4 regions of the Cellvibrio japonicus Ueda107 genome follow, and region 4 is predicted to be linked to each of the others. Evidence: predicted binding sites of a transcription regulator. Region 4 holds the regulator's gene; each other region holds the start of a gene.
The links. The regulator sigma-54, encoded in region 4, starts transcription at its own class of promoters, with help from an activator protein. The targets are predictions, from matches to a motif close to TGGCACANNNNTTGCNNT.

Region 1 (7,437 bases), 1.0 Mb from region 4:
GGCGTTGGTACAAACTATTAAAGCGGACACTCAGGTTATTAACCTCTGTGACAATCAACTGGCGCGCCGGTGTAGAGGCGGGGTCATTGGCACCATTTTGCAATGCAGCAAAAAACGTTTGCAGCCCACCACTGAGCCCTGTGCTGGTGTCAGCAAACAATTTGTCAATTTTGCTGATATTGACATTGTAAGTGTTCAGCTGGTTATAGGTTGATGTATCCAGGCGCAACTGGGCAGTCACAAAATCATTAACGATACGCTCTATCGATGTGGTAGTAACACCAGACCCCACAAAGCCGGCAGCACCTGCACTTTGTTCCGGGCGTGTGGAATAGACAACCTGCTGACGGGTGTATCCGGTGGTATTGGCATTGGAAATATTGTGCCCGGCTGTGCGCAATGCATTTTGGCTAGCCTGTAAACCGGAGATGGCATTGGAGAGGATACCGGACATGGGATTACTCCATTAGTCGCTCGCGCGCCTGGCTGGCGAGCGATAACAGGGATTGTGCAGATTGCGCCAAACCGGACAGGGTACTGATCGCTTCGTTTTTCAGTAGGCGTTTGATCTTGTTAGCATATTGCGGGTCTGTTGCATAACCGGCCTCCTGCAGGGCCTCTGCATAAGCGGGGGAGTTTTTACCGACTGCCAGTGCAGGCTGGTAACGTGCATTATTTTTCATCAGGGCAACATAATCAGCAAAGCTTTCGGCATAGCTGCTGTATTTTTTGAAATTGGCGCGCTCGTATTGGGGCATACCCTGCTTATATTCGAGGGTAGCCACATTAACACTATCGCCCTGCCAGCGACTGCTTGCCTTGATATTGAATAAATTAAAACTGTTCTCACCCTGGCGAGTATGGATAACGTGCTTGCCCCATCCGGTTTCAAGCGCTACCTGCGCAACCAGTACATCAGGATTAATATCCAGGGCCTTAGCCGCCTGCTCTGCATGGGGCTTAAGCATGGCAACAAAACTTTCCTGCGAAGGACTGACCGCCAACTTGCCACCGGCCGGATGGATGCGGTTGGCATATACAGGTCCAAGGTTTGAACGATCAACACCTGTGTGGTACGCATTTAACAAACGATTTTCGCTATCGGCAGCCTCATCCTCTTCGACAACAGGCGCCAGTGTACGCAGGGCTTCGCCCCACTGCTGATACTTGACCACGTCTGCCAGTTTGCCATCGGTTATCGGTGACGATGCCAATGGCAATGCAGCCGTAACCCTGTTTTCGGTTTCCTGCCCAAGGTGTTTGCCATAGTTCAGCAGCATATTTTGGTAAAAGTAATCAGCCAGTCCCAAGCCGCGGCCATTGGTCAACTCGATAGACATTTGCTGGTCGAGCATATCGCGATGAAACTTTTCCTGCTCACTGCTAAATAAACTGCCCTCTGCAAACACCTCATTGGTCGCGCGCATGCTTTTGAGCATTTCCTGCACAAACATAGCCTCAAATTTTTTGGCTACTTCACGCAGGGCTTCCGGGCTTTGTTCACGCCCCAGGGCGCGAATAGCATTCATACCACGCTGGTCGAATACTGTGTCCTGTGCTTTGGTCATGGCGCCATTGATGTCGACAGGTAACATTTAAATCACCACCAACTCAGCTTTAAGTGCACCGGCTTGCTTTAACGCCTCCAGGATGGCCATCAGGTCACTGGGCGATGCACCTACGTTATTGACCGAGCGCACTATGTCATCCAGGCTGGCACCGGGTGCAAATTTGAACATGGGGTTAGTCTTTTCTTCCGCGGTGATATTGGTACTAGGCACGACTACGGTAGTGCCCTGCCCCAAAGGATTGGGTTGGCTTACCGTCAGGCTTTCAGCCACAGTCACCGTCAAGCTGCCATGGGTTACCGCCACCGGGGAAACGCGCACATTTTTGCCCACTACAATAGTGCCGGTGCGCGAATTGATAATAACCCTGGCGGCTTCTTCACCGGGGGTCACTTCCAGGTTTTCCAGCATGGCAATAAAATCCACACGCTGCGCCGGATTTTGTGGTGAATCCACCATCACTGACACCGCATCCAGTGGGCGGGCTGTGTCAGGTCCCAAAAATTTATTAATGGCCTGGGCCAAGCGATTTGCTGTGGTAAAGTCTGCACGGTTGAGGTTAAAAACAATCGGTTGCCCTGCGGTAAAGTTGGTTTCGACCATGCGCTCCACTAAAGCCCCACCGGGAATACGACCTGCACTGGGCACATTCACGGTAATCCTGGAGCCATCGGCACCGGTTGCGCTTAAGCCGCCAACCACCAGGTTTCCCTGGGCCACAGCGTAGACTTTCCCATCAAGGCCTTTTAACGGTGTCATTAACAAGCTACCACCGCGCAAACTTTTGGCGTTACTAATCGATGAAACAGTAATATCAAGTGTCTGGCCCGGTTTGGCAAACGCCGGCAATTCTGCCTGCACCATAACAGCGGCAACGTTTTTCATTTGCATACGCGCGCCTTCAGGCACAGTAATACCGAATTGTTTGAGCATGCTGTTGAAAGACTGCACGGTAAAAGGAGACTGTGTGGTTTGGTCCCCAGTGCCGTCCAGGCCAACAACCAGACCGTAACCAACCAATTGGTTAGCGCGCACACCGGCCACACTAGCGATATCTTTAATGCGTTCCGCCTGTGCTGCCACACTTATTGCAAAGAGGGCAATCGCTGTTATCCAATAAAGACTACGCATAGAAAACCTCACTACAACACCAAGCATCGACATGACAAGCTCCGATTACAGTGGCCACAAATCACTGTTAAAAAAGCGCGATAACCAACCCATCTTTTGTGCATTGGCCAGTTCACCGGTACCACTGTAGGAAATTTTGGCATTCGCCAGGCGGGTAGACACAATCGTGTTATCAGGTGCTATATCTTCCGGGCGCACAATACCGCTGATACGAATAAATTCATCACCACGATTCAGGGTGATCCACTTTTCTCCACGCACAATCAGATTGCCATTGGGTAATATCTCGGCAACAGTCACCGTGATATTGCCTTGCAAACTGTTGCTCTGATCCGCATCGGCACTGCCATCAAAGGTCCTATCCTGTGTCAGGGTAGTGGTTAGCTCACGATCTTTAATAGTCGGATTTGCTCCCAGCAACGGGCCGGCATTGAAATTCACACCACTTTTTTTACCGGTGGTTACACCGGATGATTTCCTGGAGACAGTTCGCTCACTCAAGGTAACGGTAATAACATCACCCACAAAATGTGCCTTGCGATCATTAAACAGGCTGACACCATAGACATCCTGGTAAAGCGAGCCCTCTGTGCGCTGCGGAACTGACATATTGGATGCAATGGTAGGCGCATATGCCGGATCATCCGCAATGGGTTTGCGATTGCCACCACAGCCGATCAACAGCGAGACTGCAGATACCATCAGTAACCATTTACACATTGCAGGAATGTTCATAATCAGTCACTCACCTAGAGGTTCTGGGTAATGTATTGCAACATCTGGTCTGCGGTGGAAACAACCTTGGAATTCATTTCATAGGCACGCTGGGTGGTAATCATATTCACCATCTCTTCCACGATATCCACATTGGAGCTTTCCAACATACCCTGCTTCAAGCTGCCCATACCGTTCTCACCGGGTATACCCTGTACCGGGTTACCACTGGCGGGAGTCTCCAGAAATAAATTTCCACCGATAGCCTGTAAACCGGATGGATTAATAAAATCCGTCAGGGTGATATCACCCAATTGTTGAGGGTCAGCAACACCGGGAGCAAACGCATTAACCGTACCATTACTACCGATGGTGATTTTATTCACTCCCTCGGGAACAATAATGGCAGGCTCCAGCAAATAGCCATCGGCATTAACAACCTGCCCTTCACCGTTAAGCTGTAACTGGCCGTTGCGCGTGTAGGCGATGGTGCCATCGGGTAGCAGTACTTGCAGGAAACCGCGGCCATCAATAGCAACATCCAGCGCTTGTTCAGTAACCTGGATATTGCCTTCGGTAAATTCTTTCTGGGTTGCCACCACACGGACACCCGTACCCAATTGCAAACCGGAAGGCAGTTGGGTTTCCTGGGTTTCCTGCGCGCCCGGTTGGCGTTGATTCTGATATAACAAATCTTCAAAAATGGCGCGATCGCGTTTAAAGCCCACAGTTGCCACGTTAGCAAGGTTGTTGGAAATCGTCGCCAGTTGGCGATCCTGGGCGGCCAAACCGGTCTTACTGACATAAAGCGCTGAGTGCATGATTTTCTCCTCAGGTTGGCAAACAACCTTGCTGGACTATCGACTTAAGACATTTGCAACAATTGTGTAGAGGCAGCGCTATTTTCCTCAGCGGCCTTCATCACTTTCACTTGCATTTCATATTGGCGTGCAAGGCTCATAATTTGGGTAAATTCAGTAACGGCATTCACATTGCTGGCCTCAAGCATGCCAGCGCGCAGGGTGACATCGACGGCGGGCTGGGCATTCAATCCATCACGCTGGCGAAATAAGCCGTCATCCCCCTTCTCAAGGTTTTTAACATCGGGGTTAACCAATTTGATACGCGCCACTTCCACCATAGCTTCAGGCCCCTGCCCCAAGCCCACCATGGAAATGGTGCCATCAGCCCCCACCGCCACACGTTCGTTTTCAGGGATATTGATAGGACCTGCCGCGCCCATGACCGGCAGGCCATTGGCAGTGCGCAACATACCTGCGGCATCAATCGTCATATTCCCGGCGCGGGTATAGGCTTCGGTACCATCCGGCGCCTGGATGGCGATAAATCCGGTCCCCTGGATGGCAACATCCAATTCATTACCGGTCGTTATCATGGGGCCGGCGGTGAAATCGGATGACGGAGACTCGGTTAAGGCATAGGCACGGGTGGGCTGGCCATCGCCGTAATACACGCCCATACTGCGCGATTGCTCAAAATCCGCACGGAAACCTGTGGTATTCAGGTTGGCCAGATTATTGGCGCGATTGGTCTGGGCCAGCATGTTGTGCTTGGCACCAGTCATGGCGATAAATAAGGCTCTGTCCACTGCGCTTGCTCCGCATAGCGTTAATTTTCTGGCATTCGAGTTGCCGCTGGGAGGGATTTTGCAAGAGGGGTGCCAAGTCGGATTAATACGGGCTTTGATTATAAAAAATGCGCTAATTACATGATTGGCAAAACATTTTCCCAACCACGGCGATAGCTAAAACAGACAGGTGACAGAAAAAATAAAAAGCAGCGGCAAATCACTGCCGCTGCTTGCCGCTGAGGTGGATCAACGCGGAAATTAACGCAGGTTGATAATGGTCTGGGTCGTGGCGTTAGCCGTTTCGATGGTTTTGGCGTTTGCCTGATAGTTGCGCTGGGCAATAATCAGGTTAACCAATTGCTCGGACAGGTCTACGTTGGATTCCTCTACCGCACCCGCCGTGATATTCCCCAATTGTGCAGAACCTGGCGCACCAATCACAGCTTCACCGGACTCAAAGGTTTGCGTCCACATGGTATCGCCTGTTGGCTTGAGGTTATCAACACTGGCAAAGTTCGCCAGGGCTACCTGCCCTAATATTTGTGCCTCACCATTGGTAAAACGCGCAAACACAATACCGGTAGTGCTGATATCCAGGCCGGCCAGACGTCCGGTCGCATAACCATTCTGATCCAGGGATTCCACCGCAAAGACACTACCAAACTGGGTGCTGCCGGCCAAATCAACTTCAAAGTTAGAGCTGGTTGGTGGCTCTACAACAGGAACACCACCCCCTTGCAGCACATTCAATGGCCCCAGTGCTCCCACTGGCTGCCCGTCAGTTCCCAAAGGTGTCCAGTTGGAAATCAACATGGTATCGGTTGCGAAGGGATTCAATGAACCATCCGGATAAAAGTGCACATTGAATGATGCCATGGTTGGCTGGGTATTTTGTGGCGATGGCAGTGATGGATTGGGATCACCCACATTCTGGCCATCGATTTGCACATACATAACCCAGTGGTTAGGTGAGGTGCTGGGATCGGCAGGATCATAAGCCTGCTTTACAAAAAACTGACGCATTACATGCGGGTTACCCAGGCTGTCATAAACTGTTGTTGACGTGGCATGGTTATAGGTTTTTTGATCATTGGGATCAAATGCATTAATCGGTACCGGTGTGAAAAAATTCGGTACGTTGATAGAACCGTACAAGCTGCCACCATACACAGGTACAGTAGGTTGGCTACTGTTAATGGAGTAGCCCTCTTGAAGGGTTACGGTTACCACACCGCCAATTTTTACTTTTTCGGTGGCGTTATTAACAGTTTGGGCGGGACCTTGTGCTCCCTGTACTTGGGCAACACCGCCGCCGACATCAAAAGAAAAGTCCAGGTCGCGTCCGGTTGCCGAGGTAATCTGCAAATTACCTGCATCATCCAGCTGGGCACTGATACCAAACAATGTCGAGGTACTGAGTGCATTAATCTCATCGCGCAGCGCGGTCATATCCGGCGTGCCGGTAGATGTCAGGTTAACACCATTCAACCGGAAACTGCCGTTATTGCTGAAGCTGCTGCCTATCAGGGTTGCAGTGGTATTAGCGGTAGCACTCACACCAGCCAGGGCATTTAATTCCGATGCGGTTTTATCTGCAGAAGAACCATACTCACTGATGTAGGTAACATCCGTACCACCCGGGTTGCGGATAACCAGGGTATGGGACCCGTAATTATTGGTAACCTCCGGCACCCCAGCCTGGAACGCCGTGGGATGTGCAACACCGACACTGGTAGCTGCACCATTCAATGCCGTAGTTAAGGGGTTGGCATCAGAAGCCGGGTTGACTTCAACAGCAATAATCGACGCAACACCTGTTGCCAGGTCGCGGAAACGCAACTCGCCCGTTGTTGCATCGGCATAGGCCTCCACGTTGACAGGAGACGGCGAATCAAAGTTTGCAGAGTTAATCAGGTTAGCCAACGCCGAGGTAGAAGCAGCAGAACCTGAGTTAAGCTGTATGGTTGACGACGTCGTTGCCAAGGTCACCGGATCGGTGCGATACAGGGTAAAGGTCGTGGTATTGCTGGGAGAGAAGGTGATACTTCCGCTAGGAGCCAAAGAAACTGCACCCACATTCAATGTTGATGTTGTTGCGGTTTTCGCCCCCTGCTGGGCTTCGTTGACACCCGAACCATTGGAACTGAAACGCTGGCCGGTTGTTTCCAGCACACTTTCGTTGGCATTCAGGTTGAATGAAGCATCCACAGCGGTTGTCTGGCGAGGGGCCTGGGAGCTGACATCAACACGCAAATCACTTAACACACCGCTGATATTGCCATTTGCATCGGCAACAAAACCTTGCAGCAAGGCGCCGGTACCATTAACGATATAGCCATTTTTATCAAGGCCGAAGGTACCGGCACGGGTGAATAAACGCTCACCGTTTTTTTCTACCACGAAAAAGCCTTCACCATTAATCGACAAATCCAG
Region 2 (7,437 bases), 1.0 Mb from region 4:
AAATGTTGACGCGGGTATGTGTTTTTCGTTGGTGGTAGCCACATCAAAGCGCTCGGCTTTTTTCATTTGCTGCCCCAGGGCCTGTTTGAAATCAACATCGCGCGCCTTGTAATTGGGGGTATCTATATTGGCCAGGTTATTGGCCAGCACCGAAGCGCGTTCAGAGCGAAACTTGAGTGCTGATTCATGGATACCCAGGGCTTTATCGAAAGAGATGGACATAAGGCATTACCTGTAACGATCAATGGGATGATTTCCCTTGAGTGATCCACAGCAATGCGTGTGCCAACACCTACAACACACATTAACTTATTGATATTTATTGTTTTTTAAACAAAAATGGGTTTTAAAACAGAAGGCGGCAACGGCAAAGCGGCAAGAGATTACCGCCAGGATGGCCGATATGCCTGTCGCCTATAATGTACCTGCGCAGCAACGCCCCACCCTTCAACAGGTGGGAGCAGGCAAAATGCTTAAGGCGTTTTAGAAGATAAAGAAAAGGATAATGACAGGCAGGACACAGGTCAGATAGCGCGATAAACAATACCTGGCTCGCAGCGAACCATTTCAAACAGATCAGCTACACCGGCCAATCCTTCTGAAGAACCCAGGAAGAGAATGCCTCCCGGACGGAGGGACGCATGGATTTTTTGCAAAATCTGACGTTTGAGTTCCGCGTTGAAATAAATCAGTACATTGCGACAAAACACAATATCGAATTTACCCAGCACAGCATAAGAGTCCATCAAATTCATTGGCCTAAATTCAATGCGTTCCTTGATGGCAGACTTAACACGCCAGGTATTATCAGACAACTTGTCAAAATAGCGATCCAGGCGGTCCTCTGTCAGACCGCGAATCACAGAAAGGCGGTCATATTCCCCCTTGCGCGCCTGCTCTAACACGGTAGAGGATAAATCCGTAGCAATCACCTGCACCGGACGGGACAAATTACCCATCTGCAATCGCTTGTATTCCTCCACCATCATACTGATGGAATAAGGCTCTTGTCCCGAGGAGCAGGCGGCAGACCAGATACGGATTGGGCCAAACATGCGGTTGTTGGGAACCATCAATTGCGGCAAAAGAGTGTTACGCAGGTATTCATAGGGGTAGATGTCGCGAAACCAGAAGGTTTCGTTGGTTGTCATGCAATCAATGACTTGCTCACGCAACTTACGGTTAAAGCCCTGTTTAAGCACTTTAACCAGCTCGCCAAACGAATGCAGATTGTTTTCCTCCAGGATGCGACGAATACGGTTAGTCACCAGGTATTGCTTGTTGTCGCCCAGCGATATACCGCAAGCGTCCTCAAGAAACTGGCGAAACTGGTCAAACTCTCCCGGATCAATACGATCGCGAGGGTTAGGCTGACCAAAGGGGGGGGATTTGTTAATCATAAAAATCCAAAATCAGGATTACCACCTGAACACCGGGAGCATCCGCTCCCGGTATCGCGACCTATACAGGTTGATCAGGCGCCTGGTTGAACCGCAGGCAAGAGGCTCTCACCGGTCATTGCCAATACACGATCATTGACACGACGGGCCAGCTCATCCGGGTGGAACTTGGCAAGGAAATCATCCGCGCCAACCTTGCGCACCATCGCCTCATTAAACACCCCACTCAGGGAGGTGTGCAAAATAATATGCAGGTTTTTAAGCTCAGGATTATTGCGCACTTCGGCAGTAAAGGTATAACCATCCATCTCCGGCATTTCAATATCGCAGATGATCATAATCAATTCACCGTAGGGGTCCTTACCTTCCTTCAACAAGCTTTTAAGGTACGCCAGCGCTTCGGCACCATCCTTTTTCAGGGTTGTGCGAATCCCCATACCCTCAACGACACGCTGGATCTGCTTGCGCGCAATGGTTGAGTCATCAACGATAAGGACATGCCGCTGTACCGCGCGCTCGGCAATGCCATCCTGGATGACGCCTGCACTGACCTCTTCGCGGATTGGCGATACTTCAGCCAGGATTTTCTCAACATCAATAATTTCTACTAACTGGCCATCGACCTGGGTCACAGCGGTAAGGTAGTGCTCCTTACCTGCCCCCTTGGGTGGCGGGTGTATATCTCCCCAGTTCATATTCACAATTCGCTCGACCGAACGAACCAGAAACCCCTGGGCGGTACGGTTGTATTCAGTGATGATGACAAAACAACTTTCTATATCTGGTAGCGCCCGCTTACCAATCGCCAGATTCATATCCATGATTGGCAAGGTTCCACCGCGAATGTGCGCTACACCGCGCACAACGGAACTACGACCGGGAATAGCATTCAATTGCGGACATTGCAGGACTTCTTTGACCTTGAAGACGTTAATGCCATAAAGCTGCTGTCCCCCCAAACGGAACAGGAGCAGCTCGAGACGATTTTGACCAACCAGCTGGGTGCGCTGATTGACACTATCCATTACGCCAGCCATGTAGCTACCTCATTGATAGGGTGGGAAGAGGCCCCAACCAGAAACCGGGATACCGGCATAGTCTTTGCTTTTTTACCACTATCACCGCTTAGCGGCCTTAAAGCGTCAATCTTTAGCGATATACCGCTGCTGGCGACAGCTCTCTGATATACCACCGGAGAAGTTCAGTGACGCCAATTCTTACCTAGAGAGAATAGGACAAAATATGGAACTTCCTAGTTTTTATAAAACTTTCTTTGCCGCCAAGGCCAGTATTGGCCGGCAGCGGCAGCTATTTGCCGCACTCTTCATCAGTTTGGTGTTTTTATGCTCTAGCCCCGATAAAACCCAGGCCTCAGTGGTAAATCATCACTTCTACCCATTGGCAGAACTCAAACAGGATACAGCCAATTTTTTGACATCCTATTACCAGCATTTAGGAAGTCTGGAGGTGAGTGTCGGCAACCTGGATAGGCGCTTGCGCCTGAACCGCTGTAACGATCCAGTTGAATTTACCCCGCGCGACAGCTCGGGCACTGGAGGAAATATCAGCGTACAGGTGAAATGCCAGACCCAAGGTGGCTGGACTTTACATATCCCTGCGCAGGTTTCTGTATTCCGCTCTATTCCTGTCGCCATGCGCGACCTGGCTCGCGGCGAGCAAATCTCAGCAAGTGACATTCAATGGGAAACTATCAACATCAGCCTGCTGCGCCAAAGCTATCTTCTTGAAACAAAAGAAATTATTGGTCTGGAGGTCAAACGCAACATCGGTTTGGGAAGCCCGTTTCTGAGCGCATCCCTGGATGCCCCCAAGGTCATATATCGCGGTGAAACCGTCGACCTGGAGTCTTCCGTCGGCGGTATTAACGTCAGTGCCAGCGGCACGGCCCTGGCGGATGGGCGCCTCGGACAAAAGATACGGGTAAGAAACAACCAATCCGATCGCGTAGTAACAGGCACGGTTGTTGCTTCAGGAAAAGTCAGTGCACGTTAACAGGCCAATCGCGCAACAGGATTTTGTAAATAAGTTGCTAAAGTATTTGCTAAAGCGGCCGATAGCAGAAGTAAGCGCCCTAAAATCCGTCTCGGACAAGCCAATATCAAGGCTTCCTGGAACGGCCTGGCCGCAACAGCAAGACATAGCAACTGAAATACACTGGGGAAACACATGAACTTTGATACCAACAACAGCATAGGCGCCCTGGGTTCCAAAACAACCCGTGGCAAAGTCTCTGCCCCGACTACTGAGGGCAAATCCACCACGCCGGAAAAGGCAGCTGCCCGCACGGATATCGGCGACCAGGTTGTCTTGAGCCAGGAGGCGCAAAGCGCTGGCCGCCTGCAGGCCAAAATCAACAGCCTGCCCGATGCCAACCTGGAGCGAGTTGCAGAAATTCGTCGCGCCATTGCCGAAGGCCGATTCGAAATCAATCCTGAACGCATAGCCGAAAACATGCTCAACCAGGAAGATTTATTGAATTAACAGGGGCTAACGCACCCTCAGGTACTGCCCCCCAGTCATTGCCTGTGGAATAAAACCCCATACACAAAACGCAGAGGTTGCTATGTCTCTTGATGCTAACCAATTGCGCCAGATGCTGGCGCAGGATACCGACGCTGTCCATCAGCTCAAAACCCTGCTTCTGCAGGAGCGCGATTTACTTCCCAGCCGCAACCACGATCAACTGAGCCAAATCCTCGAACAAAAAACGGTATTGGTTGACCAGCTCAACCAACACGCCCAGATTCGCCAGCAACTCCTGCGCACATTGGGACTGCCAGAAAATGCCGATGGCTGGGATCTGTTTCTGCAGCGCAATAGCCTCACCCTGTCGCTGCGCGACGGCTGGAAACAATTAATGGAAGATGTTGCCGAGTGCAAAGCACTCAATGAAATCAATGGAAAACTTATTGCCCGCTCACGCCAGACACTGGATCACCTGCTCAACCTGCTGCGCGGCAAGGCACCCGCACCGAGCCTCTACACGGCCAATGGCGAGCAAACCCAGCAGAGCCACTCCCATACCCTCGCTAAAGCCTGATCCACTTTCTGCTGCTAATCCATGCCCTGTTGACAGCCCCATTGCCAACAGGGCAACACAATCTGCGCTAACGCCTTGGATTCTCACGCAAAACTACCTACAATGCCGTCTCTTTTTTTCCTGCTCCGGTAGCTCAGTTGGATAGAGCAGCCGCCTCCTAAGCGGCAGGTCGGACGTTCAAATCGTCTCCGGGGCACCATCTCTCAATAGCCTGATTGGCCGGCAAAACACTCGCGGTGCAACTCCCATGAATCTGGTGCTTCTCACAGAACAAGACCTGGAGTCCAGTCATGGCAACCTCTGGCGAGCGCGCATCCGGGATGTCCGTCGCTACTCCCATATCACCCGTATCCACGGCGCCAAGGTGGGCGATAGCCTCAAGGCCGGCATCCTCAATGGCCCCATAGGACAAGCACAAATACTGCAACTAACCGATCAGGAGATTCTGGTTGAGCTAAACAACCTGGAGCTGGTATCGCCACCAGCGCTCCCCCTGACACTGATGCTGGGGCTACCGCGCCCTAAAATGCTCAAGCGTATTTTTCAAACCATTGCCACGCTGGGTGTGAAGCAGCTCTACCTTATTAATTCCTATCGCGTGGAAAAAAGTTATTGGCAAACCCCCTTCCTGCAAGACGATGCCATACACGAACAGCTTATTCTCGGCCTCGAACAGGGATGCGATACCCAACTCCCGGAAGTCCACCTGATCAAACGTTTTAAACCCTTTGTTGAAGATCATTTACCCGACCTGATTGGACATTCACGGGCACTGGTTGCCCACCCCTACACAGAAGCACCCTGTCCACGCGAATTGAATAAACCCGTCACATTAGCGGTTGGACCTGAAGGTGGATTTATCCCTTACGAAGTGGATATGCTCGTCCGCAACGGCTTTACGCCCATCACCCTGGGGCAGCGGATTTTGCGTGTCGAAACAGCCATTCCCTTTCTCTTAAGCCGCCTGTTTTAACAAAACAAGCCCATTGCGAAAAACAACAAAAAACGCACAAAACGTACATTTTTTATATTCACAAGCCTAATAAATAGTGCGAATATGCGGCGATAGTATTTATAAGACCCGCCATCATGAACCGCTTGATAACCGCCAGTGAGCTGAAACAACACATCAACAAAGGTGCGATTATTTTCGATTGCCGCTTCCGCCTGAACGATCCCGATTGGGGGCGCCAGGCTTATCGCCAAGGGCATATTCCCGGCGCTTTCTACCTGCATTTGAATGAAGATCTTTCATCACCGGTTCAAGCCCATGGCGGTCGCCATCCTCTTCCCCAATGGCAAACACTGGTTCACACACTGAACCGTGCAGGGGTTACACCACAATCCAGCATACTACTTTACGATGATGCGCGTTTTGCCTATGCAGCTCGCGCCTGGTGGTTATTAAAACAAATAGGATTGCACGATGTTGCATTGCTCGATGGTGGATTTGAAGCCTGGGTAGCCATGGGTGGAGCCCTGGACAGGAGAGAGCCCAATCCCAGGGCTGGCAATTTAAAAATAGCCTCAATCACGGCAGCCATACGTGAGCGTACCGACATTATTGCTAATGGCGATCAATATCTATTGATCGACTCTCGTGAACCCAAGCGCTATCGAGGCGAAGAAGAGCCTATCGATCCGGTTGCTGGCCATATCCCGGGAGCCTTGAATTTTCCATGGCAGGAGGTCACCGATGATAAAGGCTTTTGCAAACCTGTCGAGCAACAACAAGCTCGTTGGCAAACCGCCAATACATCAAAGGAGATTGTGGTCTACTGTGGCTCCGGCGTAACTGCTTGCGTTAATTTATTCTCCCTTGAGCTTGCTGGTATTCCCGCCACCCTCTATCCAGGAAGCTGGAGTGATTGGTGCAGTTATACAGACGCACCGATTGCTACAGCAGAATAAAAACCACTCTTCCCCTGAAAATAAAACGGAGGCAATTGCCTCCGTTTTATTTTGCATCAATGACTATTGCGCATATTCATACTCAATACGGACATCCCACGGATTACCATCATAATCATCCAGGTTGGAGCGGCCATGGTAGCGCATCAAATAACGGCCATTGGGATCGTAGGCGATGTAAATCGGGTCGGCAAACAGTGATGCAAAAGCACGCGCAGGAGCAATACGGAAATAAATCCAGTCCTTGCCATAATCCTTATCGTACGCGGGAGAATCCGTACCTTTAACCACACGAACCTCAAGAGCGATAGTTGTCATACGGATAGGATACGCAAGGTCAAAACGCAGACGCTTACCCGCAACCAGCTGATCCCAGTTCAATTGGATATAGGCATCAAAGCCGGCATCTATCACAACACGGGCATTATCAAACAGGGTCTTACTGTTATTCACCTTGCCCTTACGATAGTTCAGTATCAATCGGGGACCATCAAACTTGGCCGAGATCTGCTCGTTATCACGAATATCCGTGAAATCAAACTCCGGCTGGAATAAAGCCCCGTTATAAGTCAGCGTCTTACTGGCGAACCTGTCACCGCCAGGTGTCAGATAGTGGACACGAACCTGGCGGTTTTCATCAATATTGGTGTAAAGCTCACGATACACCAGCTCGCCATTAGCCAGGTTATAAGCACTGCCAGCGACAATGTAATTATCCTCAGCCGTCGCATAGGCTCCCATCAACAACATGGCAGCCATCACCAAGTTGCCCATCAGCTTCAGAATGTTTTTATCCATGCAATAACCTCAAATACCTCGATAATGTTAGATACAGAAACCTGTGCAAAGGTAAAAGCAGCAACCACATCAAAGCGATGACAGAGAAGAAGCTGCCAAAGTTCTGCATTACACGGTGCATGAATAAGCATACACCAGCTGCACATACCCAAACACAGTACACATCAACTTTAAGCCAGGGAAGGTAATTGTGAAAATAATGCGATGGTAGATTTACGGCTCTCTGCCAGATCCACCATCGGTGCCGGATATTGGAGACTGGAAAAA
Region 3 (7,437 bases), 1.1 Mb from region 4:
CACTTTATACAGGTCGCTTACGTAGGCCTGGACATAATCGTGATGATGGGTTGTTGAGGCTTTCACCGCCTGCAAATAATTCATGCGTTTGACATCGCGCAATTGGTTTTGCAGCAATTCATTAGCACGTGCCTGTATCCAATTGGTGATGTCACTATCGGCGGGGCCACCGTTGGTCGGGTTGTATTTAAAACCGCCGTTATCGGGAGGGTTGTGCGACGGGGTAATCACGATACCGTCCGACAGGCCTGTGGCCCGTCCCTTGTTGTAAGTCAGAATGGCGTGGGAAATTGCCGGGGTCGGTGTGTAGTCACCGCCCTTGGCAAGCATGATATTGACACCGTTAGCCGCGAGCACTTCCACCGCACTGATTTGCGCTGGCTCAGACAGGGCATGGGTATCGATACCGATAAACAGGGGGCCGTTGATGCCTTCTTTGCTGCGGTAGTCACAGATTGCCTGGGTAATGGCCAGGACGTGGTTTTCGTTGAAGCTGGTATTCAGCGAAGAGCCCCGGTGGCCAGAGGTTCCGAAGCTGACGCGCTGCTCGGGAATGCTTACGTCAGGTTTGTTGTTGTAATAGGCACTTTCCAGTTGGGGGAGATCCACCAACATATCCAGTGGCAGTAACTTTCCAGCATAGGGGCTGATGGGCATAGCGAACTCCTGGCGATAATTCCGTATAGATCCGGTGAGTTGTTGTTATAAATAAACAACCGCTGGCCTTGGAGCGCCGTTCACAGGAGCATTTGGCCAGCGGTTGCGAGAGTTGTTTTGGTCGCGCTTATAGTCTAACAAGCCTGTAAAAACCTGGCGATCTCAAGAGCATAGATTTGCGTAGATCGCCTCATAGGCTTTTGCGCTTTGCTCCCAGGATGAGTCACGGTTCATCGCATTAATCTGTAACTGTTTCCAGGTGGCGGGCTGACGATAGGCATCCAGTGCCCTCAGGATAGCGGCGTGCAGGTCCAGGGCATCCGGGGAGTGGAACACAAAGCCATTGGCATCTTCACCGGGATTATCCAGTGGACGCTCCTGCACCGTATCTTTCAGGCCGCCAACCGCATGGACAACAGGCAATGTGCCATAGCGCAGGCTGTACATCTGGTTAAGGCCGCAGGGCTCAAAAATCGAGGGCATGAGGAAAATATCGCATCCCGCTTCAATCTGGTGGGCCAAGCCTTCGTCATAGCCAATCGTGACAGACACCCGATCAGGATATTGCCGGGCTACTTCACGCAGGCGCTGCTCATAGTGGGGGAAGCCGCTGCCGAGGACAACCAACTGGCAATCCTGCTCCAGCAGTAAAGGCAGTTGGTTAAGGATGAGGTCAATACCTTTTTGGTCGACCAGGCGGCCAATGAATCCCAGTAGGGGCACATCGGCGTTAAGCGCCAGCCCCAGCGTTTCCTGTAGCGCCAGTTTGTTTTTGGTTTTGTTACCCAGGGTGCGGCGGTTGTAAGTCGCTGCGAGGTGTTTGTCTTTTCCGGGATTCCATTCATCGGTATCAATACCATTCAAAATACCGCTCAGTGATTCCTGGCGATAGCGGATCAAACCATCGAGTCCATAGCCGTGTTCGGGCAACTGGATCTCTTGTGCATAGCTGGGGCTGACCGTGGTAATAAAATCCGCAAAGGCCAAACCGCCTTTCATGAACGACATTTGCCCATAAAACTCCAGGCGCTCGTGGTGCCAAAAGGCCGGGGGCAGGTTGAGCTCACCAAATGCCTGGTAGGAAAAAAGCCCGCGATAGGCAAGGTTGTGAATGGTAAACAGGGTGGCCGGCCGCTCCGGGTGCAGGGAGAGCAGGGCGGGAATCAACCCTGTCTGCCAATCATTGCAATGGACGATGTCCGGTTGCCAGTTGAGTCCTGCCTGGTTAAGGGCAATGGCTTCAGCAGCACGGGCAAACCAGTAAAAACGGAGGTGATTGTCGTACCAATCATTACCATCGGCCCCACAATAGGGATTGCCGGCGCGCGCCGAGAATTCCGGTATATCGACCAGCCAGACGGTCACCCGCGTTCCCGGCAGGCGAGTTTGGTGCAGGGTTAGGTTGATGTCATCCAGGCTAATCTCGCCCAGGGTTTTAAGTCCTTGACTGGCCGCCTTGGCTAATAAGGACTCATAGGCCGGCAGCAGGATGCGGACATCATGACCCAGTTTGAGCAGGGCCCTGGGCAGGCTCGCGGCAACATCGGCAAGGCCACCCGTCTTAATAAGTGGATAGGCTTCACTGGTCGCAAATAAGATCGAATGCATGGCTAATCCCTACTATTGACTGTGTCGTTGATGGAAAAGCATCGAGCAGATACGCTCGATGCGGCAATAGCTTGCTCGTTATCTCAGGCGAGTTTGAGCAACAGGCCCCCAAGTGGCGGCAGGGTCACTTCCAGCGACTGGCCGTGGTTCATCCAGGGCACAGGCTGGGTGTAGAGCGGGTTGGCATTACCCAGGTTGCTACCTCCATAAAACTGGGAGTCAGAATTGAACACTTCCTGGTATTGCCCGGCCACAGGCACACCTATACGGTAGTTGTAACGGGGCACCGGCGTAAAATTCAGGATAACCAGGGTGAACTCGCTATCGCTGGAACGAATATAACTGATGATGGATTGGGTACTGTCATGGCAATCAATCCATTCAAAACCATCGCCGCGAAAATTGCGTTGGTAGAGCGATGGAACCTGCCGGTACAAATGGTTGAGGTCCTTCACCGCCGATTGCACACCCTGGTGTGGGCCGTAATCGAGCAGGTGCCAATCGAGTGAGCGCCCATGGGCCCATTCGCTCCATTGGGCAAATTCGCCCCCCATAAACAGTAGTTTGCTGCCGGGATAGGTATACAAGTAGGTATAGAGCAGGCGCAAGTTGGCAAACTTCTGCCAATCGTCTCCCGGCATTTTGTTAATCATGCTGCCTTTGCCATGCACCACTTCATCGTGGGAAAACGGCAGTTGGAAGTTCTCGGTAAAGGCGTACATCATGCCGAAGGTTAATTGGTTATGGTGATACTGGCGGTGGACTGGCTCCCTACTCATATACTCCAGGGTGTCGTGCATCCAGCCCATATTCCATTTCATCGAGAAACCCAGGCCGCCAACCCAGGTAGGACGGGTGACTTGTGGCCAGGCGGTGGATTCTTCGGCGATCACCAGGGCACCGGAATGCTGGCCATGGCAGATCGCGTTTAGTTGTTGCAGGAAGGTCATGGCCTCCAGGTTTTCATTACCGCCGTGGATATTGGGAATCCACTCGCCCGGTTGGCGGGAATAATCCAGGTGCAGCATGGATGCGACCGCATCTACCCGCAGGCCATCAATGTGATATTCCTTTAACCAAAACAGGGCATTGGCCAGCAGGAAGTTACGCACCTCACTGCGGCCATAGTTGTAGATCAAGGTGCCCCAGTCCCTGTGCTCGCCCAAGCGTGGGTCTTCATGCTCATAAAGTGCTGAACCATCAAAGCGCGCCAGGGCATGGGCGTCTTTGGGAAAGTGGGCGGGCACCCAATCGAGGATAATGCCGATACCCTGCTGGTGCAGGTGATCTACGAAATAACGGAAGTCATCGGGTGAACCAAAGCGACTGGTAGGCGCATAGTAGCCCGTGGTCTGGTATCCCCAGGAATCGTCCAGCGGATGCTCGCTGACCGGCAGTATTTCAACATGGGTAAAGCCCATGTATTTCACATAATCCGCCAGCTGGTGGGCCAGCTCGCGATAACTTAAAAACTCACCGGCCCAACCGCGGCGCCAGGACCCCAAATGCACCTCATATATAGAGAGGGGAGAGGCCTGCCAATCCCAGTGGGCACGATGTTCCATCCAGTCCGCGTCCTGCCAGGCAAATGCTGAATCGGCTGTAATGATGGAGCTGGTACTGGGACGATGTTCGAAGGACTGGCCATAGGGGTCTGACTTCAGGAATACCGCACCTGTCTGGCGGTTGCGGATTTCAAACTTATACAGGTCGCCCGGCTGAACACCCGGGATAAATAATTCCCACAAACCGCTGCTACCGCGCACACGCATGGGATGGTGACGGCCATCCCAATCGTTGAAATTGCCAACGACGCTGATTCGCTCGGCATTGGGGGCCCAGGTGGCAAAAAGCACCCCATTGATGCCATCCACCTGGCGAGGGTGTGCACCCAAAAGATTGTAAATGTTCCAATGTTGACCTTCAGCGAACAGGTGCATATCCAGTTCGCCCAATTGTGGTGCAAAGGCGTAGGGATCATAATGAACCCGGTGTTGGTTGTGGCGGTCGTACCATTCAATTTGATAGTGGACGGGAAGCTGCTGCCCCAAACCGTACCACTCAAAGAAATCAGTTCCCGGAAGGCGGTTCAATGGGGCAATTTGTCTGTTTTGTCTGTTAATTACCAGCTCGGCTGAACGTGCGCCTGGCAGGTAAACCCGAACCAGGGTGTCGGCGGTTGCAGTTGGAACGGGGAGGGAGTGTCTACCCAAAACCTCAAAGGGATCGTGGTGTGTTGCAGTAATAATACGTAGCAAATCTTGACTTAAGTGTTGTTCTTGCTTGGGATTCGACATTCCATCCTTCCTAATTAATAACGCGTGCCAGGATTGGCATACAACATCGACAGGTATCACCGACACACAAACGTAATACCCATGGGATTTACTAGCTTAGCTATTGTCCTTCATTTTTGTTGCATCCAGGTTTTCAAAATTTTTTAAACACGTCCAGGGATTTGCAGGTTCAGTGCCAAACTTGTGTCTACAATTGGATTGTTCCGGTGAGGGTATGTTACCGCATTGTGTCTCACCGCATGCCTTTCAGATTTTGTTATTCAATCCGTGTTTTGAGCTCGATCAAGCTTTGGCATTGATATTGCTCCTACACTGGGGTAACCCGGGACGACAGAATCCTATCCACAAAAGATAACGCTTAAGGAATCGCTTTTAATGAGTACACCACATACTTCGGGCCGTTTTGTCAGTCGTCTTACCCGTGAAACCCTGGCGGTTATTTTGGCAGGAGGCAGGGGCTCACGCCTCCACCAATTAACTGATTGGCGTGCCAAGCCTGCTGTGCATTTTGGTGGTAAATTTCGCATCATCGATTTCCCGCTATCCAATTGCGTCAACTCGGGAATTCGTCGTATTAGTGTGCTTACGCAATACAAATCCCACTCACTCGATCGCCATATACAACGCGGGTGGGGGTTCCTGGGTGGCGAGATGGGTGAGTTCGTGGAATTGTTGCCTGCGCAACAGCGCCTGGACGAATCCTGGTATGCCGGCACGGCAGACGCAGTGGTGCAAAACCTGGATATCATTCGCCGCCACAATCCCGAATATGTATTAATTCTTGCCGGTGATCATATTTATAAAATGGACTACGGCACCATGATTGCTGCCCACGTTGAAAGGGGAGCGGATATCACCGTAGGCTGTATTGAAGTACCCCTGGACATTGCCCATGCCTTCGGCGTAATGGACATGGATAAAGACCACCGCATTGTTAAATTTACCGAGAAACCCGCCAATCCCGAACCCATGCCGGGCAAACCTGACAAGGCACTGGCCTCTATGGGGATCTACGTTTTCAGTACCAAAGTGCTGTACCAACAACTTATGAAAGATCGCGATAATCCCAATTCATCACACGACTTTGGTAAAGATATTATTCCGTCCATGATTAAAAACAATCGCGTGATGGCCTTCCCATTCCGCGATCCGGTTTCCGGTGGCGATGCCTATTGGCGTGATGTGGGGACAGTAGACTCCCTGTGGGAGTCCAACCTGGAGCTGGCGGGAGTAAACCCGGAGCTGGATTTGTATGACGAAGCTTGGCCAATCTGGACGCACCAGGAACAAGTCCCTCCGGCCAAGTTTGTCTTCGACCAGGATAACCGTCGCGGTATTGCGATAGATTCCCTGATTGCCGGGGGTTGTATTGTATCGGGGTCGACAGTGCGGCATTCGCTGTTATTCCCTCGCGTGCGGGTGCACTCCTACTGTGAAATTTCCGATTCAGTTGTGTTCCCCAATGTGGAAATCCATCGCAATTGTAAAATCCGCCGCGCCCTTATTGATCGCTATTGCAAAATCCCCGAGGGAACCGTAATCGGTTACAACCTTGAGGAAGACAAGAAACGTTTTCATGTATCGCCCAAAGGGGTAGTACTGGTCACTCCAGATATGTTGGGACAGGATGATATTTATGGTTAATGCCGGCAAAACCAAAGTTGTTTTCTTATGGCACATGCACCAGCCGGATTATCGCGACATTATTACCGGTGAATACTATTTCCCATGGACCTATCTTCACGCCATCAAGGATTATGTGGACATGGCTGCACACATTGAGCTCCAGCCCAAAGCCAAGGCAGTCGTGAATTTCGCACCTATCCTGCTGGAACAGCTAGACGACTATGCCGAGCAAATCCAGTCACATCTTTCATCGCACACCAACATCAAGGATGCCGTCCTGGCATCCTTAACCGACATCGCCTTGCCGCCGCCAGGTTCTACTGCATTTGCAGGCTTGGTGGAAAAGCTCCTGCGTGCAAACCGCGAACGCTTGATTGAGCGTTTCCCGGATTATCGGGAACTCGCGGATATTGCCAGCAGTTTTTCCCATCAGCCCCATTTGTGTCGCTACCTCAGCGAGCAATACCTGGTTGATCTTTGTGTCTGGTATCACTTGTCCTGGACCGCCGAAATCGTGCGCCGTACCGACTCGCGCATTACGCGCCTGCAAGACAAAGCGCGCGGTTTCAACATGGATGACCGCCGTTTGTTGATGACAGTTATTGGCGAGTTGGTTGCCTCTGTTGTGCCGCGCTATCGCAAACTGGCTGAAAATGGCCAGGTAGAACTTTGCATGAGCCCCTACGCACATCCCATTGTGCCTTTGTTGATCGATATCAACAGCGCCAAAGAGGCAATGCCGGATGTTACCTTGCCCAATGCCATCCACTACCCGGATGGTCGCAACCGTGCCAAATGGCATCTCAATGAAGGTATCAGGAGCTTCGAGCATTACTTTGGCGTGCGCCCACGTGGCTGTTGGGCATCGGAGGGCGCCCTGAGTGACGCGACCCTGGCGCTCTTGCATGAGGCCAAATTTGAATGGGCCGCCACCGGTGATTCCGTATTGCATAACACCCTGCGCCATGAACAAAACCAGGCTGTAGCACAGCGCCTGCAAGAGCAGCATATTTCCCTGCATCGCGCCTATGAATTTGCACAGGTGCCCTTAAAAACCTTTTTTCGCGATGATGGTCTTTCTGACCTTATCGGGTTCAAATATTCCAATTGGCATTCCGACGATGCGGTGGGCGATTTGATCAATCACATGGTCAACATTGCCAATAGCGCCAACGACCCCGCCAATACGGTGATTTCCGTCATCATGGATGGTGAAAACGCCTGGGAATATTTTCCGGAAAACGCCTAT
Region 4 (7,437 bases):
GCGCAATTAACACTGGGCAACTATCAGGTGGGCAGCCTCAATTTGCGTGATCTGCAGGTTGAAGCCCGCCGCGATTGGCGCGGTTGGCAGTTACAGGTAGAAAACCCGGTGGTCGCCGGTGCTATCCAGGTTCCCCAGGATGCGCACCGCCCACTGGACATCAAGCTGGATTATTTGCGTTTTACCCGGGAGGATCTGGGGTTGCCTGCAGAACCTGCAGCGGAGAGCGGTAATAGCGTGGCAGCTGCCGAACTGCCTGAGCGCAAATTGCTGGACCCGCGCGATTTACCACTGGCGAATATTGAGGTTAAGCAATTAGCGGTAGCCGGGGATGACTACGGCAGTTGGTCGCTCGAACTGCGCCCCAACAGCCGGGGCGTCGTGATTGACAAAATCCGGGGCAGTATTCGTGGCTTGAGTATCGAAGGTGCTAAAGAGCCTGCTGAGGGCGCCAGGATGCTGTGGGTCATTGGTGATCAAGGTCCCCAGACCCGATTTATCGGTGCCTTGCGCGCTGGAGATATTGCCCAGGTGATGCGCCACTGGTCCAAACCCGACCCGCTGGAAAGCCAATCAGCCTATTTCAACCTGGATATCTATTGGCCGGGCTCCCCCCAGGATTTCAAATTGGTGGATATCCAGGGTGATATGAGCCTGCGTATGGAGAAGGGGCGCTTCAAGCGCAATGTGTCGGCGGGTGGCGATGGTATTTTGCGGTTACTGTCGGTATTGAATTTCGACTCCCTGGCGCGGCGTATGCGCATGGACTTTTCCGATCTCTACCAAAGTGGCCTGGCGTACGATGAAATCAATGGCAAGGTCAGTTTTAGCCGGGGTACCCTGACTTTTGTTGATCCATTAGAGGTGCGTGGACCATCAAGCCGCCTGCAAATGGCGGGGACTATCGACCTCAAGCGCGAGCGTATCCGCACCCGTTTGGTCGCCACCTTGCCTGTGGCAGGCAACCTGACATTCTTTACCGCACTGGTAACAGGGCTGCCCGCTGCCGCGGGCATCTATGTGGTGAGCAAATTATTTAAGCGGCAGGTTGATCAGGTCACCAGCATCAGCTACAGCATCCGAGGCAGTTGGGATAATCCCAAAATGCGCTTTGATCGCCTGTTTGAGAGTGAAGAGAGTTTGCGTGACAGCGTGAAAAAGAAAGCGCCCAATAGCTTGCTGATGAGGCCGGAAGATATAGCGCCTGGAGCGACAGCAGGGGGAGGCGCCGATTTATTGCGCGATAGCGGGGAAGGCCAGGCACCTAGTCCTGGGCTTCCAATTGCTCGCGGATAAACCCAAATAACTTGCGTGCGCTGGCTGCCGGTTTGTTTTCCTCGCGCTCTTTCTGGGCGGCGCGAATTAATTGGCGCAGGTGCTGCACATCAATACCGGGGCAGGAGGTTACCAGGGTCTGGAAGACCTGTTTGTCGCCTTCAATCAACAGGTCGCGGTAGCGCTCTATTTGATGTTGGCGGTGGATGTACTGGTCATTGCGGTTCTGGATTTTTTCAACCGCTGCCTGGATTTCTTCGTGATTACCTTCGCGCATCAATCTGCCTATGTACTGGATTTGACGGCGGCGGGCCTCTTTAGGGGGCATTTTGCGCGCAATGTAGATGGCATCCAGCATTTGTTCACTGAGGGGAATCTGCGCCAGTTGCTTTTCATTCATATGGATCAGGCTTTCGCCCAGGGCTTGCAATGCATGCATATCGCGCTTGACCTGCGATTTGCTGCGGATGTAATCATCGGGATTGACGTCGTCGTAGTCGTAAACCATAGCAGTGCTGGCTGTGAAAAAGTGGGCGCACAGAGTAGGCAAAAGCGCCGTTAATAACAACCCGTGTTATTCCCCTTCGCCAAAATAGTCGGTCACAAGCGTACTGATTTCATCGAGCGCGTGTTGTGCATCAGCGCCATCGGCACTGACTTGCAGCTGTGTGCCCTGACCGGCTGCAAGCAGCATCAGAGACATAACGCTTTTAGCATCGACCCAATTGCCTTCACCAACACGTACCTGCACCTGTGCCTTGAACTTGCTGGCGAGGCTGGCAAGTTTGGCGGCGGCACGGGCGTGGAGGCCGCGTTTGTTAATGATCTCAAGAGTTTGCTGGAGCATGGTTATGGTGCTTCTGGTGTTTATGAATATCGCGGTGGCGCACCTGGACATCCTGGTAGTACTGGTCAAAGTGTTTTTTTAAACGTTCACTCAAGTATACGGAGCGATGTTGGCCTCCGGTGCAGCCGATGGCAATTGTGATATAGCTGCGATTATTAGCCTGGTAGCGGGGTAGCCAGCGCGTTAAATAGTGCTCTATATCAGCATACATCTCCTGGACTGTGACCTGCTCTTCGAGAAACTCAACAACGTCAGCATCCAACCCGGTCTGGGGGCGGAGGTGTGGCTTCCAATGGGGATTGGGCAGGCAGCGGGCATCGAAGACCAGGTCGGCATTAACCGGGGTGCCGTGTTTAAACCCAAAGGATTCAAACAGGATTGCCATGGTGGCTTCGGTTCGCCCCACCACCCGATCCTTAACCAGATCGCGCAATTCATGCAGGTTGAGGTGGCTGGTATCAATTGTTTGGTCGGCCGCATCGCGGATGGGTTCGAGCAGGTTTTGCTCCAGCGCTATAGCTTCTTCAAGGCTGGTGCTCTTGTCGCTTAACGGGTGTTTACGACGGGTTTCACTAAAGCGCTGGATGAGAACGGAAGGATGGGAGTCCAGGTAGATTGTGTGAAAGGGCAGATGGGCCTCTTTCAAGGTGGATACCATCTTGGGAAAGAGACTCAAATCCTGCCAGGCATTACGCACATCAATGCCTATGGCAAACTTTTGCGCCTGATCCTTGTGGATTTCAATCTGTGCAACCAGTGCGGGTAGCAGGCTAACAGGCAGGTTATCGATGCAGTTGAACCCCACATCCTCAAGGACATGGAGCGCTGTCGTTTTTCCCGATCCGGATAGACCGCTGACAATCACTAGGTGCATGTTGGACTCGCTTAGCTGATTGCGGCTTCATACAGATCCTGGTCGCTGGCGGCTGCGCGCAATTTATCGCGGTATTCCGCTTTGTTGAGCGCATTAACCAGGGATGACAGGGTCTGCAAATGTTCGTCATGGGCCTCTTCGGGCACCAGCATGGCAAACAGGATATCGACGGGCTGTGAATCTATTGCGTCAAAGTCGACTGGCTCGGTCAACGTGATCAGGGCACCAACGGTTCCCTGACAGTTTTCCACCCGGCAGTGGGGAATGGCAATGCCATAACCTATGCCGGTTGAGCCCAGGCGCTCACGTGCGATAAGGCGGCGAAATAAGTCTTCCGCATCAATATGGGTGACATCCTGGGCGATGGTGTTGGCCAACAGTTCCAGGGCTCGTTTCTTGCTGCCCCCCTCAACGCGGCAAAGCGTGCGTTTGGGGCTGATTAACGCTTGAATTTCCATAGGGTTACTGTCGTCGTATCTTCTCTTGTCGTTAAGCCCCGGCTCAGGTGCTCCGAGGCTGATTGGGTTGGTGTGGCTTAACGGTGGCTGCGCAACTTTTCTTTATGCTTGATCAACTGCCGATCCAGTTTGTCAGCCAGTGCATCAATAGCTGCGTATAAGTCTTCATGGGTCGCATCAGCAAACAAGTCTTTGCCGCTGACATGAACTGTGGCTTCTGCCTTTTGAATCAGTTTATCCACCGAGAGGATGACATGGGTATTGGTTATACGATCATGGTGATGACTGAGTCTTTCCAATTTGTTATTGACGTAATCCCTGAGCGATTCAGTAACTTCCAGATGGTGGCCACTGATAGTTATTTGCATAAGTACATCCTCTCGTTTCACGCGGACTGGTAAAAAATGACAGTTGATTCAGCAGTTGCAACTGATAACAACCTGTTGGTGCGTCCCGGCGTTCGCCATCTGTCCTGGGTATTGGGCCTGGATTTACAGGCTTTTGCGTTCATTGGATGGCGGAATATTGAGCGATTCACGGTACTTGGCGATAGTGCGCCTGGCAACCTGGATACCCTGTTCTGCCAGCAATTCGGTAATCTTGCTGTCGCTCAGGGGTTTTTTCGGATTCTCTGCGCTCACCAGCTTTTTGATGATGGCGCGTATGGCTGTCGATGAACACTCGCCGCCACTGTCTGTACTGACATGACTCGAAAAAAAGTACTTGAGTTCAAAAATCCCCTGGGGGGTATGCATGTATTTTTGCGTAGTTACCCGTGAAATAGTCGATTCGTGCATGCCGACAATTTCTGCAATATCGTGCAATACCAGGGGTTTCATGGCTTCGGGGCCATACTCGAGAAAGCCGCGCTGTTTTTCCACAATACAGCTGGCTACCTTGAGCAGGGTTTCGTTGCGGCTCTGTAAGCTTTTGAGAAACCAGCGGGCTTCCTGCAAATTATCCTTGAGGAAGGTGTTGTCGCTGCTGGAGTCAGCGCGACGCACCATAGAGGCGTAGTCTGAATTGATGCGCAAACGTGGCGCTATGTCGGGATTGAGCTCCACAATCCAGCGACTGTCACGTTTTTCCACAAAGACATCAGGCACTACATATTCAGTATCGCCGCTGGCAATAATGTCACCCGGACGCGGGTTGAGCCCCTGGATAAGTGTTACCGCCTGGCTGAGTTCTGCCTCCTTGAGCTTGGTGCGACGCATCAATTGGCGATAATCGCGGCTACCCAGGAGTGGCAGGTATTGCTTAACAATCAGTTTGGCGGGCTCCAGAAAAGGGGTTTGTGGATCAAATTGCTGGAGTTGTACCAACAGGCATTCGGACAGGTTTTGGCTGCATACACCGCAGGGATCAAATTGCTGCAGACGGTGTTGTACGGCGACCACTTCATCTTCTTCAAGCTCTTCAAGCTCTGCTGCCAGTCCATCATAGATCTCGTGGATGCTGATAGAGAGCATACCACTGGGCTCTACTGCGTCGATAATTGCCATGGCAACCAGGCGATCGCGGTCAGACATGGGGGTCAGGTTCAGTTGCCAGGTGAGGTGGTCATAAATCGAATCGGTTGTGGCGCGACGGCTCTCAAAATCGTTGTCTTCGTTATCGTAGTTACTGGAGCTGCTGCTGGAGGAGGCCTGGTAAACATCGTCCCAACTGGTATCTACCGGTAAATCAGCAGGGATGGAGTCTGACCAGTCCCCGGCGCTATCGCCAAAACTGTCGGCGTCAAAGTCCGATTCTGCCGCGGCTTCAAAGCCTTCTCCATTGCTACTGGCGTAATCATTTGATTCGCTGCTGGAATAACTGTCAGTGCTGGTACTGGAAGTGTAATTGTCGCTCAGCTGGTCTGTGGTGTTTGCTGCTGGATCTGCGGCGACCTCAAGGGTTCGCTCGTAATCACTGGTATCCGGTTCGCCAGTGTCGTAGTTGGTTTCATTGCCACCCTCGTAGTTTTCCTCCAATTCCAGCATGGGGTTGGAGTCCAGTGCTTCCTGGATTTCCTGTTGCAAGTCCAGCGTGGAAAGCTGCAATAGGCGAATGGCCTGTTGCAACTGCGGGGTCATGGTGAGTTGCTGACCGAGCTTTAATTGGAGTGATTGCTTCATTATGGGGGCAACAAAACCTGTTCAGGGTGAAACCGGGGTGGTGTCCTGGGTAGACACCGGATGTACGCAGGTATGGATAGATAAAACGCCAACCTTCTTTTAGTGGAGTTTAGACAGGCTTTGATTCCCAATCAATAAGCCTTAGCAATCTTTGTGCCTAATGATTAAAAATTAAGAATTGTCAAGTTGTTGCGGTCGCAGAAATCGCTATGTTTCCGGTTGTAGCACCCTGGGTGGTGGTTAGATACGGAAATGCTCACCCAGATAAACCTCTCGTACCCTGGGGTGTGCAAGCACTGTCTCCGGCTGGCCGGAGGCAATAATGTGACCTTCACTCACGATATAAGCAGTTTCACAGATATCCAGGGTTTCACGCACATTATGGTCAGTAATTAATACGCCAATTCCGCGATCCTTGAGGTGGCGAACAATTTCCTTAATGTCGCTTACGGAGATCGGGTCTACACCGGCAAAGGGTTCATCCAGCAAGATGAATTGTGGGTCGGTCGCCAGGGCGCGGGCGATTTCCACGCGGCGACGCTCGCCTCCGGATAGGGACATACCCAGGCTGTTGCGAATGTGGGTGATATGGAATTCACCCAAGAGGGATTCGAGTTTTTCCAGACGCTGCTTGCGGTCGAGATCCTTGCGGGTTTCAAGGATAGCCATGATGTTATCGGCGACAGACAGCTTGCGAAAAATCGATGCCTCTTGTGGCAGGTAGCCAATGCCGGCACGTGCGCGCCCGTGAATCGGCAAAGGAGTGATATCCAGATCGTCAATCAGTACGCGTCCTTTATCTGCCGGTACCAGACCCGCAATCATGTAAAAACAGGTTGTTTTACCCGCACCGTTAGGGCCGAGTAAACCGACAATGGTACCGCTATCGACGGTCATGGACACATCGACAACGACAGTGCGTTTTTTATAGCTCTTGGCAAGGTTCTGGGCGTGCAATCTGGGCATGGGGTCAGTGCTTGGCTTCGGTTTTGGGCGGAATATAGATATCGACACGAGCGCCATCAATTTGCTTGGCTTTCATGACTTCATTGATGAGGTCGTAATTGATATGCGGCGCTTTCATGACCTGGCCATCTTGCTCAATGGCGGCCTCCTCAACCAGCAGTAAATGCTCATTGTCCGGGGTATAGGTGATGCTTTTAGCGGTTGCAACAATCACCTTTTGGTCCAGGCTGGGTTGCTGTTGGAAGCGCGCAGGAGAGCCAGTGGCAACGATCTTATCCGGCGAACCGTCGGGGCGGGTGCGCACCTTGATGATATCCGCCGTAATTACCAATGAGCCCTGTTCGATGCGCACTGAACCGCTGTAGGTTGACTCACCGATTTTCTGATCAACGACCAGGGTGTCAGCTGTGCCGCGGATCACCTGGTTGCGATCTTCCGGTAAGGCCAATGCCGGGGTTGCCAGGGTGAGTAACAGGCTGCTGGCCAGAAATGCGAGGAAAGGGAGTTTAACGCGGTTCATAAATGGCTCTGACATCGGATTGCAATTGGACGCGGCTGTCGCGCATAAGCGCTGTCATACCCACGGCGTCCACCTGGCCTTTGGCGCTGCGCATCTTAACAGCTTTGTCGGTTTCGGCGTATTGCTCTGCGGGTTTTACCAGCAGCTCAGTGGTTTCTATCTGGATTAACCCCTGGCTGGCTGTCTCCTGCTGGATCAATACATCCTGGCTCAGGAAGAGCAATTTGCCATTCAGGCTGCTGCGTCCCAGATGGGCAGATAAGTGCCAGGGCGCTTCATCAGGGTTATCCTGGAAGCGTAATCTGGGGGTATCAAACAGGGTGTAATCCTGTTCGCCCGGCGCATCCGGATTGACCTGGAAATGGGTAACCAGGGGC

Region 1: flgF (flagellar basal-body rod protein FlgF) is a predicted target of sigma-54. The motif match lies at 5,080-5,097, and genes of this name have one in related genera.
Region 2: flgA (flagellar basal body P-ring formation chaperone FlgA) is a predicted target of sigma-54. The motif match lies at 2,491-2,508, and genes of this name have one in related genera.
Region 3: glgC (glucose-1-phosphate adenylyltransferase) is a predicted target of sigma-54. The motif match lies at 4,853-4,870, and genes of this name have one in related genera.

The regions. Positions count from the first base shown of each region.
Region 1 is NC_010995.1:2,244,820-2,252,256, forward strand. Features, by position in the region: gene flgK (flagellar hook-associated protein FlgK) at 1-454, opposite strand, end outside; gene flgJ (flagellar assembly peptidoglycan hydrolase FlgJ) at 459-1,595, opposite strand; gene CJA_RS09380 (flagellar basal body P-ring protein FlgI) at 1,596-2,699, opposite strand; gene flgH (flagellar basal body L-ring protein FlgH) at 2,745-3,434, opposite strand; gene flgG (flagellar basal-body rod protein FlgG) at 3,449-4,234, opposite strand; gene flgF (flagellar basal-body rod protein FlgF) at 4,279-5,022, opposite strand; gene CJA_RS09400 (flagellar hook-basal body complex protein) at 5,263-7,437, opposite strand, start outside.
Region 2 is NC_010995.1:2,253,903-2,261,339, forward strand. Features, by position in the region: gene flgB (flagellar basal body rod protein FlgB) at 1-222, opposite strand, end outside; gene CJA_RS09420 (CheR family methyltransferase) at 525-1,400, opposite strand; gene CJA_RS09425 (chemotaxis protein CheV) at 1,475-2,437, opposite strand; gene flgA (flagellar basal body P-ring formation chaperone FlgA) at 2,643-3,413, shown strand; gene flgM (flagellar biosynthesis anti-sigma factor FlgM) at 3,588-3,902, shown strand; gene CJA_RS09445 (flagella synthesis protein FlgN) at 3,985-4,461, shown strand; tRNA gene CJA_RS09450 (tRNA-Arg) at 4,584-4,660, shown strand; gene CJA_RS09455 (16S rRNA (uracil(1498)-N(3))-methyltransferase) at 4,709-5,434, shown strand; gene CJA_RS09460 (sulfurtransferase) at 5,551-6,372, shown strand; gene CJA_RS09465 (hypothetical protein) at 6,436-7,170, opposite strand; gene phrB (deoxyribodipyrimidine photo-lyase) at 7,341-7,437, opposite strand, start outside.
Region 3 is NC_010995.1:2,190,277-2,197,713, reverse strand. Features, by position in the region: gene pgm (phosphoglucomutase (alpha-D-glucose-1,6-bisphosphate-dependent)) at 1-657, opposite strand, end outside; gene glgA (glycogen synthase GlgA) at 820-2,265, opposite strand; gene glgB (1,4-alpha-glucan branching protein GlgB) at 2,349-4,562, opposite strand; gene glgC (glucose-1-phosphate adenylyltransferase) at 4,938-6,206, shown strand; gene CJA_RS09175 (glycoside hydrolase family 57 protein) at 6,199-7,437, shown strand, end outside.
Region 4 is NC_010995.1:3,289,093-3,296,529, reverse strand. Features, by position in the region: gene CJA_RS13575 (YhdP family phospholipid transporter) at 1-1,296, shown strand, start outside; gene yjgA (ribosome biogenesis factor YjgA) at 1,265-1,783, opposite strand; gene CJA_RS13565 (HPr family phosphocarrier protein) at 1,850-2,122, opposite strand; gene rapZ (RNase adapter RapZ) at 2,103-2,996, opposite strand; gene ptsN (PTS IIA-like nitrogen regulatory protein PtsN) at 3,008-3,454, opposite strand; gene hpf (ribosome hibernation-promoting factor, HPF/YfiA family) at 3,532-3,822, opposite strand; gene CJA_RS13545 (RNA polymerase factor sigma-54) at 3,946-5,574, opposite strand; gene lptB (LPS export ABC transporter ATP-binding protein) at 5,815-6,540, opposite strand; gene lptA (lipopolysaccharide transport periplasmic protein LptA) at 6,545-7,060, opposite strand; gene lptC (LPS export ABC transporter periplasmic protein LptC) at 7,047-7,437, opposite strand, start outside.